DNA from 2 places in the Amycolatopsis sp. MEPSY49 genome. Region 2 is predicted to be linked to the other one. Evidence: riboswitches for the same ligand, from Rfam matches in the RefSeq annotation. Region 2 holds a riboswitch; the other holds the start of a gene.
What was found. A riboswitch is a leader RNA that binds a small molecule or an ion and turns the genes downstream of it on or off. The one in region 2 is predicted to bind glycine.
Positions count from the first base shown of each region.

Region 1 (4,511 bases), on a different contig from region 2:
GACAGGTCGAACAGCCCGGCCGCCTCGCGGACGGCCTTGTGCTCGGCCAGCTCGCTGGCGTAGCGGACCGGCATCGACCAGCCGGCGAAGTCGGTGAACAGCGCACCGAGTCCCTTGTGGACTCCGTGCAGGGAGGTTTCCTTCGACACGTCGGGATCAGCCTTCGTAAGCGTTGAGGGGCGGGCAGGAGCACACGAGGTTACGGTCGCCGCGGGCGCCGTCGATGCGACGCACCGGCGGCCAGTACTTGTTCTTGCGCGAAACACCCGCCGGGTACACCGCCAGCTCGCGGTCGTAGGCCTTGTCCCACTCGCCGACCAGCGTCTCCGCGGTGTGCGGCGCCCCGCGCAGCGGCGACTCCTCGGCAGTCCACCTGCCGTTGGCCACCTCGTCGATCTCCGCGCGGATGGCGATCATCGCGGCGATGAACCGGTCGATCTCGCCCAGGTCCTCGGACTCGGTCGGCTCGACCATCAGCGTGCCCGCGACCGGGAACGACATCGTCGGCGCGTGGAAGCCGTAGTCGATGAGCCGCTTGGCGACGTCGTCGACCGTCACGCCGGTCTCCTTGGTGATCTGGCGCAGGTCGAGGATGCACTCGTGCGCGACCAGGCCGTCCTGGCCCGTGTAGAGCACCGGGTAGTGCGGCGCGAGCCGCGAAGCGACGTAGTTCGCGGCCAGCACGGCGACCTTCGTGGCCGCGGTCAGGCCCGGCGCGCCCATCATCCGGACGTAGGCCCAGGAGATCGGCAGGATCGACGCCGAGCCGTACGGCGCGCCGCTGATCGGGCCGACGCCGGTTTCCGGGCCGGCCGCGTCGAGCAGCGGGTGGTTCGGGAGGTACGGCGCGAGGTGCGCGCGCACCGCGACCGGGCCGACACCGGGGCCGCCACCGCCGTGCGGGATGCAGAAGGTCTTGTGCAGGTTCAGGTGCGAGACGTCGCCGCCGAACTCGCCCGGCTTGGCCAGCCCGAGCAGGGCGTTGAGGTTCGCGCCGTCGACGTACACCTGGCCGCCGCCGTCGTGGACGATCTTGGCCAGCTCGTCGATGTCGTGCTCGTACACGCCGTGCGTGGACGGGTAGGTGACCATGATCGCGGCCAGCGTGTCGCGGTGACTGTCCACCTTGGACCGCAGGTCGGCGAGGTCGACGTTGCCCTCGTCGGTGCACTTCACGACGACCACCCGCATCCCGGCGAGCACCGCGGACGCGGCGTTGGTGCCGTGCGCGGACGACGGGATCAGGCAGACGTCACGGGCCTCGTCGCCGTTCGCGCGGTGGTAGGCGCGGATCGCGAGCAGGCCGGCCAGCTCGCCCTGGCTGCCCGCGTTCGGCTGCAGCGACACCTTGTCGTAGCCGGTGACCTCGGCCAGCCACTCCGCGAGCTGAGCGACGAGGACGTGGTAGCCCTCGGCGTCTTCGGCCGGGGCGAACGGGTGGATGCCGGCGAACTCACGCCAGCTGATCGGCTCCATCTCGGTGGTGGCGTTGAGCTTCATCGTGCAGGAGCCGAGCGGGATCATGCCGCGGTCGAGGGCGTAGTCCAGGTCGGACAGCCGGCGCAGGTAGCGCAGCATCGCCGTCTCGGAGCGGTGGGTGCCGAAGACCTCGTGGCCCATGAAGCCGCTCTCGCGGGCCAGGCCGTACGGCAGCGCGACGCCGTCGGTGACCTCGGCTTCGACGCCGAACGCCTTGAGCACCTTCGCGCTGATCGCGGGGGTGCTGACCTCGTCGAAGGCGACGCGGACGTGGTCGGCGTCGACGTGGCCGAGGTTGATGCCCTGGGCCCGCGCGGCCGCGTGGACCTCGGCGGCCTGGCCGGGAACGTGCGCGACAACGGTGTCGAAGAAGGACTCGTGCACGACCTCGACGCCGGTCTTGCGGAGAGCGTCGGCGAAGCCCGCGGCGAGACCGTGGACGCGCTGGGCGATCTTCTTCAGGCCGTCCGGACCGTGGTAGACCGCGTACATCGCGGCGAGCACGGCCGGGAGCACCTGCGCGGTGCAGATGTTGGACGTAGCCTTCTCGCGGCGGATGTGCTGCTCACGGGTCTGCAGCGCGAGGCGGTAGGCGGAGTTGCCGTCGGCGTCGACCGAGACGCCGACCAGGCGCCCGGGCAGCGAGCGCTCGAGTCCGGAGCGGACGGACATGTACCCGGCGTGCGGGCCGCCGTAGCCGAGCGGGACGCCGAAGCGCTGCGTCGACCCGGCGGCGACGTCGGCGCCGAACTCGCCGGGCGAGGTGATCAGGGTGAGCGCGAGGAGGTCGGCGGCGACGGTGAACAGCGCGCCCGCGGCCTTCGCCGACTCGGAAATCGCGTGGTAGAAGCCGCGGCCGCGCAGCACACCGGACGCGCCCGGGTACTGGACGACGACGCCGAAGAAGTCCTCCGGCAGGCCGGTGAGCAGGTCGCGGACCTCGACCTCGATGCCCAGCGCCTCGACGCGCGTCCGCACGACGGCGATGGTCTGCGGCAGGCACTCCGCGTCCAGGACGACCTTGTTCGACTTGGACTTCGACGCGCGGCGCATCAGCGTGACGGCCTCGGCGACGGCGGTCGACTCGTCCAGCAGCGACGCGTTCGCGGTGGCCAGGCCCGTCAGGTCGGCAACCATCGTCTGGAAGTTGAGCAGCGCTTCGAGGCGGCCCTGGGAGATTTCCGGCTGGTAGGGCGTGTACGCGGTGTACCAGGCCGGGTTCTCGAGGACGTTGCGGCGGATCACGCCGGGCGTGACGGTGTCGGAGTAGCCGAGGCCGATCATCTGCGTCATCGGCCGGTTGCGCGCGGCGAGGGCGCGCAGCTCCGCGGTGGCGTCCTCTTCGGACGCGGCGGGCGGGAGGGTGAGTTCCTTCGTCGCGCGGATCGCGGTCGGGACGGCGGCGCCGACGAGGGCGTCCAGGCTGCCGTAACCGCACTCGGCCAGCATCTTCGCGCGTTCGGCCTCGGACGGGCCGATGTGGCGGGCGTCGAACTGCGTTGAAGTGATGGGGAGCTCCTCGGGCCTGGGCACACAACGGTGCGCTGGGAACTCCCCCTCTGTCATGGCACCTGAGAGTTTCACCGTGGGAGACACGGCTTTCACCTTGGGTGAGGCGCGGGTGCGCCTGCTTTCCAGAGTGGCCTCGCGCGAAGCGGTAACAGGTACCTGAGAGATTCTGGGGAGTTTGCTCCTTCGGTGCCCCACCGGCTTCGTGGGGGCTCTCCCGCCTCGGCTCTACGGCCCGATCTGCAGTTGTGACGGCCACCGTACCTGCCGGGTTCGAGGTCCGTCTACTTCACCCGGGCAACGCCACAGTGATCCTCGACCGGCCCTCGACGACGTGAATGACTCATTCATGTCGCCAGGTGACATGAATGAGTCATTCACGTCGTTTCGGCGACCCGGCGGACCACCTGACCCGCCAAAACCGGTGGGCGGCGGACCCGGCCCGAGGGCAGGACCAGGCGTTTCAGCGGGCCACCGACCGGCACCGGCGGGTGCCCGGCGCCCAGCAGCACCTGCTCGACGATCTGCTCGGCGAGCCACGCCACCGTGTCGTTGAGCCGGTCCAGCGAGGGGTGGTCGCCGTCGAAGACGTCCTCGTCGGCGAGCGTCACCTCGAAGTACGCGCAACCCGGCGGGACCGAGATCGTCTCCTCGATCGCCCGCGCTCCCTCCATCGGATCGTCGAACCCGGCTTCGAGCAGCGGCTCGCGGTAGATCCGCGCAGCGCGGGCCCGCATGCGGGGGCCGTAGCGGACGACGACCGGGAGGCGGCCGGTCAGGTCCGGCACGGCCAGGCCGTGCAGCAGCATGATCGGCGGCACCGAGTGCACCAGCCGCGGCGCCGGTTCGGCCAGCTCGCGGGCGGTGATCCGGACGCGGTCGGCCATCGCGTCCGGGAGGCCGAAGTAGCGGAAGTCGACGTTGCCGAACCCGAGCCCGTCGGCGACCAGGGAGGCCAGCAGCTCGCCGTAGCCCCAGATCGGCGACAGCACCACGACCGGCGGCGCGGCGACCACCGGCGACGGCGCGGGCGGGCGCGTCCCCTCCTGCTCGGGCACCTGGATCACCAGCCGCGGCGGCTCGTGCCAGTCGTGCACCTCGGCGACCCGCCAGTAGAGCCCGAGCGGGCGCCACAGCTCGCCGAGGATGTCGTGCTCGATGATGCGGCGCACCTCGGCGTCGTCGTGGGGGAAGTCCCGCGGAGGGACGATCCCGACGTAGTGGTGGTAGGTGACGTGGACTTCGTCGCCGCGGGTGGCCGAGCGGATCCGCATCTCCCAGTCGATCGGCGACGCCGCGATCGCGTTGGCCACCTGCGTGCCGGGCGAGGAGTAGACGAGCGCGGTGGCCTGCCGGAGGAACTGCCCGGCCTGGTCGATGCCCTCCCGCAGCGCCTTCGCCGCCTGGGCGACGTGGACCGGCGACGCGAGCGCGTCCGGCAGCACGCCGGCGACGCGCAGCAGCTCGGCCTCCCCCAGCCCGGTGACCTCGGCGAGCTGCGCCCAGTGGTCGAAGACGGTCAC
Region 1 is NZ_JBDLYJ010000006.1:266,711-271,221, reverse strand. It holds gene gcvT (glycine cleavage system aminomethyltransferase GcvT) at 1-149, opposite strand, end outside; gene gcvP (aminomethyl-transferring glycine dehydrogenase) at 157-2,988, opposite strand; glycine riboswitch at 3,125-3,218, opposite strand; gene ABFJ78_RS27360 (helix-turn-helix domain-containing protein) at 3,366-4,511, opposite strand, start outside.
Region 1: it holds a riboswitch for glycine, as region 2 does, so the genes downstream of both, gcvP (aminomethyl-transferring glycine dehydrogenase) here and gcvP (aminomethyl-transferring glycine dehydrogenase) in region 2, are expected to answer to the same signal.

Region 2 (4,511 bases):
TGAGGTGCGAGACGTCCGCGCCGAACCGGCCGTACTGCGCCACGCCGATCAGCGCGTTCAGGTTGGCGCCGTCGACGTACACCTGGCCGCCCGCGTCGTGCACCAGCGCGCACACCTCGCCGACGGTGTCCTCGTAGACCCCGTGCGTCGACGGGTAGGTGATCATGATCGCGGCCAGGTCGGCGCGGTGGTCGTCCACAGTGGACCGCAGGTGGCCGAGGTCGATGTTGCCGTCGTCGTCGCAGCGGACGACGACCACCCGCAGGCCGGCCATGACGGCGCTCGCCGCGTTCGTGCCGTGCGCGCTGGCCGGGATGAGACAGACGTCCCGCTCGCCTTCGCCGCGCGACCGGTGGTACGCGCGGATGGCCAGCAGCCCGGCGAACTCGCCCTGGCTGCCCGCGTTGGGCTGCAGGGAAACCGTGTCGTAGCCGGTGATCCGCGCGAGCCACGCGCTCAGGTCGGCGACCACTTCCAGGAGGCCGGCGGCGTCCTCGGCGGGCGCGAACGGGTGCAGGCCGGCGAACTCCGGCCAGGTGACCGGCTCCATCTCCGCGGTGGCGTTGAGCTTCATGGTGCACGAGCCGAGCGGGATCATGCTGCGGTCGAGGGCGACGTCGGAGTCGGCCAGCCGCCGCAGGTAGCGCAGCAGCGCGGTTTCCGAGCGGTGGGCGTGGAACACCGGGTGCGTGAGGAAGGCGCTGGTGCGCCGCAACGGGGCCGGAAGCGCGTCCGCGGTGTCGGCGTCGAGACCATCCACATCGGACACCGAAACGCCGAACGCCTTCCACACGCGGGAAAGCCGTTCGCGGGTCGTCGTCTCGTCGCAGGCGACGCCGACGTGGTCGTCGTCGACGCGCCGGAGGTTGACCCCGAGGTCACGGGCCGCCGCGACGACCGCGTCGGCCCGGCCCGGGACCGCGGCGGTGATCGTGTCGAAGAACTCGCCGTGCACGACGTCGACGCCGCCCTCGCAGAGGCCGGCCGCCAGCACGGTGGCCATCCGGTGGGCACGCAGCGCGATGCCGCGCAGCCCGTCCGGCCCGTGGTACACCGCGTACATCGACGCCATCACCGCGAGCAGCACCTGCGCGGTGCAGATGTTCGACGTCGCCTTCTCCCGGCGGATGTGCTGTTCCCGCGTCTGCAGGGCGAGCCGGTACGCGGGCGCGCCGTCGGCGTCCTTCGAAACACCCACGAGCCGGCCCGGCAGCTGCCGCTCGAGGCCCTGGCGGACGGCGAGGTAGGCGGCGTGCGGGCCGCCGAAGCCGAGCGGGACGCCGAACCGCTGCGTCGACCCGACGGCGACGTCGGCGCCGAGCTCGCCGGGCGGCCGCAGCAGGGTCAGGGCCAGCGGGTCGGCGGCGACGATCACCGCGGCGCCGTGCTTCTTGGCGTCGGCGATCGTCAGGTCCAGCTCGCGCACGGCGCCGGACGCGCCGGGGTAGGCGAGCAGGATCCCGAAGAAGTCGCCGCCGAGCCCGAGGCCGGTCAATCCCTGGGAGAGGTCCTCGACGACCAGTTCGATGCCGAGGGGCTCGGCGCGGGTCCGGAGCACGGCGAGAGTTTGCGGGAGCGTGTCCTCGTCGACGACGAACCGGTTCGACGACGACTTGCCCGCGCGGCGCACCAGCGTCATGGCTTCGGCGGCCGCGGTGGCTTCGTCGAGCATCGAGGCGTTGGCGACCGGCAGGCCGGTCAGGTCGGCGACCACGGTCTGGAAGTTGAGCAGCGCTTCGAGCCGGCCTTGGGAGATTTCCGGCTGGTAGGGCGTGTAGGCGGTGTACCAGGCGGGGTTCTCGAGCACGTTCCGCCGGATCACGGGCGGCGTGACGGTGTCGTGGTAGCCGAGCCCGATCATCTGCGCCATGGGCCGGTTCCGGCCGGCGAGCTCGCGGAGTTCGGCGAGCGCCTGGGCTTCGGTGGCGGCGGGCGGGAGTTCGAGCGGCTGGGCGGACTCCCGCAACGACGACGGAACGGCACGCTCGGAGAGCTCGTCGAGAGAAGCGACGCCGATGACGTCGAGGATGCGGTGGAGGTCTTCCGGGCCGGGCCCGATGTGCCGGTCGGCGAAGGGAAGTCCCTGTTCCAGGGAGGCGAGTGACGGTTCCACAACAGCCTCCTGGGGACGCGAAGCCGGACCGAGACAACGATGTCTCGGCCTCCCCACTCTGTCCGTACCCGCGAAGCAGGCGCCTGAGAGTTTCGCCCGTAGTTCCCGGGCTTGCACCGTCGGCGGGGCCATCAGGTTGTGTCCTGACGACCCGCTTTCCAGAGGCGTCTCGTCCGCGCGGTCCAGGGTGCCTGAGAGGTTCCGGGGAGGACTTGCTCCTTCGGCGCCGAGCTCAATATGAGGCTCGGACTCTCCCGCGCGGATTCGTCGACCGCACGGATGACTTTACTCCGTCCGCCGCAGCGGTGATCACCCGGTCCGGCGGGCGTTGCGGCGCTGGGTCAGCTCGTCCGGCTGGTGGGTCTCGACGACGCCGCCGTCGGCGCGTTCGGCCGGGAACTCGTGGATGGTGCCGCTGATTTCCTGCATGGCGCCGCTGACCGCGATGCCGAAGACGCCTTGGCCGCCCTGGAGCAGGTCGACGATCTCCTCCGGCGAGGTGCACTCGTAGACGGTGGTGCCGTCGGAGAACAGCGTCACGCGCGCGAGGTCGCGGACCCCGCGGACGCGCAGGTGGTCGACGGCGACGCGGATGTTCTGCAGCGAGACCCCGGTGTCCAGCAGCCGCTTGACGACCTTGAGGACAAGGATGTCCTTGAACGAGTACAGCCGCTGCGAGCCGGAGCCGTGGGCGGTGCGGATGCTGGGTGCGACCAGCTTCGTCCGGGCCCAGTAGTCGAGCTGGCGGTAGGTGATCCCGGCGATCTGGCACGCGGCCGGGCCGCGGTAGCCCACCAGCTCGTCCGGCAGCGAGTTGTCGGGGAACAGCTCACCCTGCTCGCCACTCGCGACCTCAACAGGCTGCTTCTCGGAACCAGCCTCGACCACGCAAGCCTCCCCTCGCCCGACCTGGCGGCCGGCGAATGACAGCCGGACGGTCCCAGGAGCGGGACCCGCCGGAGATCAACCGCCGCGGTCCGGCCCCAGACCGTTGATGACACCGTGGCGATTTACCTCCTTCGACGGTAAGCGCCCGGACAGTGCCGGTCAACGCGACGCGCGGCAAGCCTCAACGGTCGGCTGAGCCTTTGCACCGTTCGCCGTACCCCCGGACCGGTGGTTCAAACCTCTTGCGCCGTTTTACTCAGCCGAGTAACTTTTTACTCATGCAAGTAAACACCGACCTCATGGCGGAACTGGGGCTCAGCGTCACCGAGGCGGCCCGCCGCGCGCAGATCATCGGGGCGACCATCGGCGTCCTCGCCGACCTCGGGTACCGCAGGACGACGTTCGCCAAGATCAAGGAGCGGGCCGGGCTCAGCAGCACCCGGCTGATCTCGTACCACTTCACGAACAAGGCCGGCCTGATGCAGGCCGTGCTGAGCACGGTGGTCGAGACGAAGAACGAGTTCCTGAAGGAGCGCACCGGCGGCGGGCTCGACCCCGCCGACCGGGCCGGCTACCTGCGGGCCCACATCGAGACGTCGATCGCGTTCCTGCGCGCGTACCCCGAGTGCGTCCGCGTGCTGACCGAGCTGTCGGCCAACGCCGACGACGAGGACGGCTGGGTGATGACGAAGGTGCTGGTCGACGACATGCGCGTGCACGGCCTCGCCCGCCAGCTCAAGCAGGGGCAGGCCGAAGGGGTGTTCGGCGAGTTCACGCCGGAGGTGATGGCGATGTCGATCGCGCAGGCGATCGACGGGGTGGCCGCGGCGTACGCGGCCGACCCGTCGCTCGACCTGGAGAACTACGGGCGCGAGGTGGCGGACACCTTCGTCAAAGCGACGGCACCGTGAGGGCGCGGTCGAGGCGCTCTTCGATGCGGGCCTTCGGGAACGCGCCGACGATCGTCTCGACCGGCTCGCCACCGCGGAACAGGATCATCGTCGGCAGGGACATGACCTGGTAGGAGCGGGTGGTCTCCGGGTTCTCATCGGCGTTGATCTTGCGGACGGCCAGCTTCCCGGCCCGCTCGGCGGCCAGCTGCTCCAGCACCGGGCCGACCATCCGGCACGGGCCGCACCAGGTGGCCCAGAACTCGACCAGCACCGGGACGTCGCTGCCGACGACCTCCGCGAACGTGGCATCGGTGACTTCTCTGACTTCGGACATGACGGGTTCCTTCACGGGCGCGGGGCGTCGGGGACGACACAGGGATCGGGTGCCTGCCGGGCCAGTGCGCCGGCGAGCTTCACGGCCAGTTCCTCGCGGATGCCGCCGAGGCGCGCCAACAGCGCGTCCGCTTCTTCGAGCTTGCGCCGGTAGACCTCGATCGAACTCGCGCAGGAGTCGCCGGTTTCGTGGCCGCTGCGCAGGCATTCGACGAAGGGGCGGGTCTCCTCGAGGGTCAGGCCGACCGTCTGCAGGGTCTGGATCTCCTTGACCAGCTGCAGGT
Region 2 is NZ_JBDLYJ010000002.1:702,033-706,543, reverse strand. It holds gene gcvP (aminomethyl-transferring glycine dehydrogenase) at 1-2,113, opposite strand, end outside; glycine riboswitch at 2,282-2,380, opposite strand; gene ABFJ78_RS12390 (MerR family transcriptional regulator) at 2,423-3,001, opposite strand; gene ABFJ78_RS12385 (TetR/AcrR family transcriptional regulator) at 3,280-3,912, shown strand; gene trxA (thioredoxin) at 3,893-4,228, opposite strand; gene ABFJ78_RS12375 (MerR family transcriptional regulator) at 4,240-4,511, opposite strand, start outside.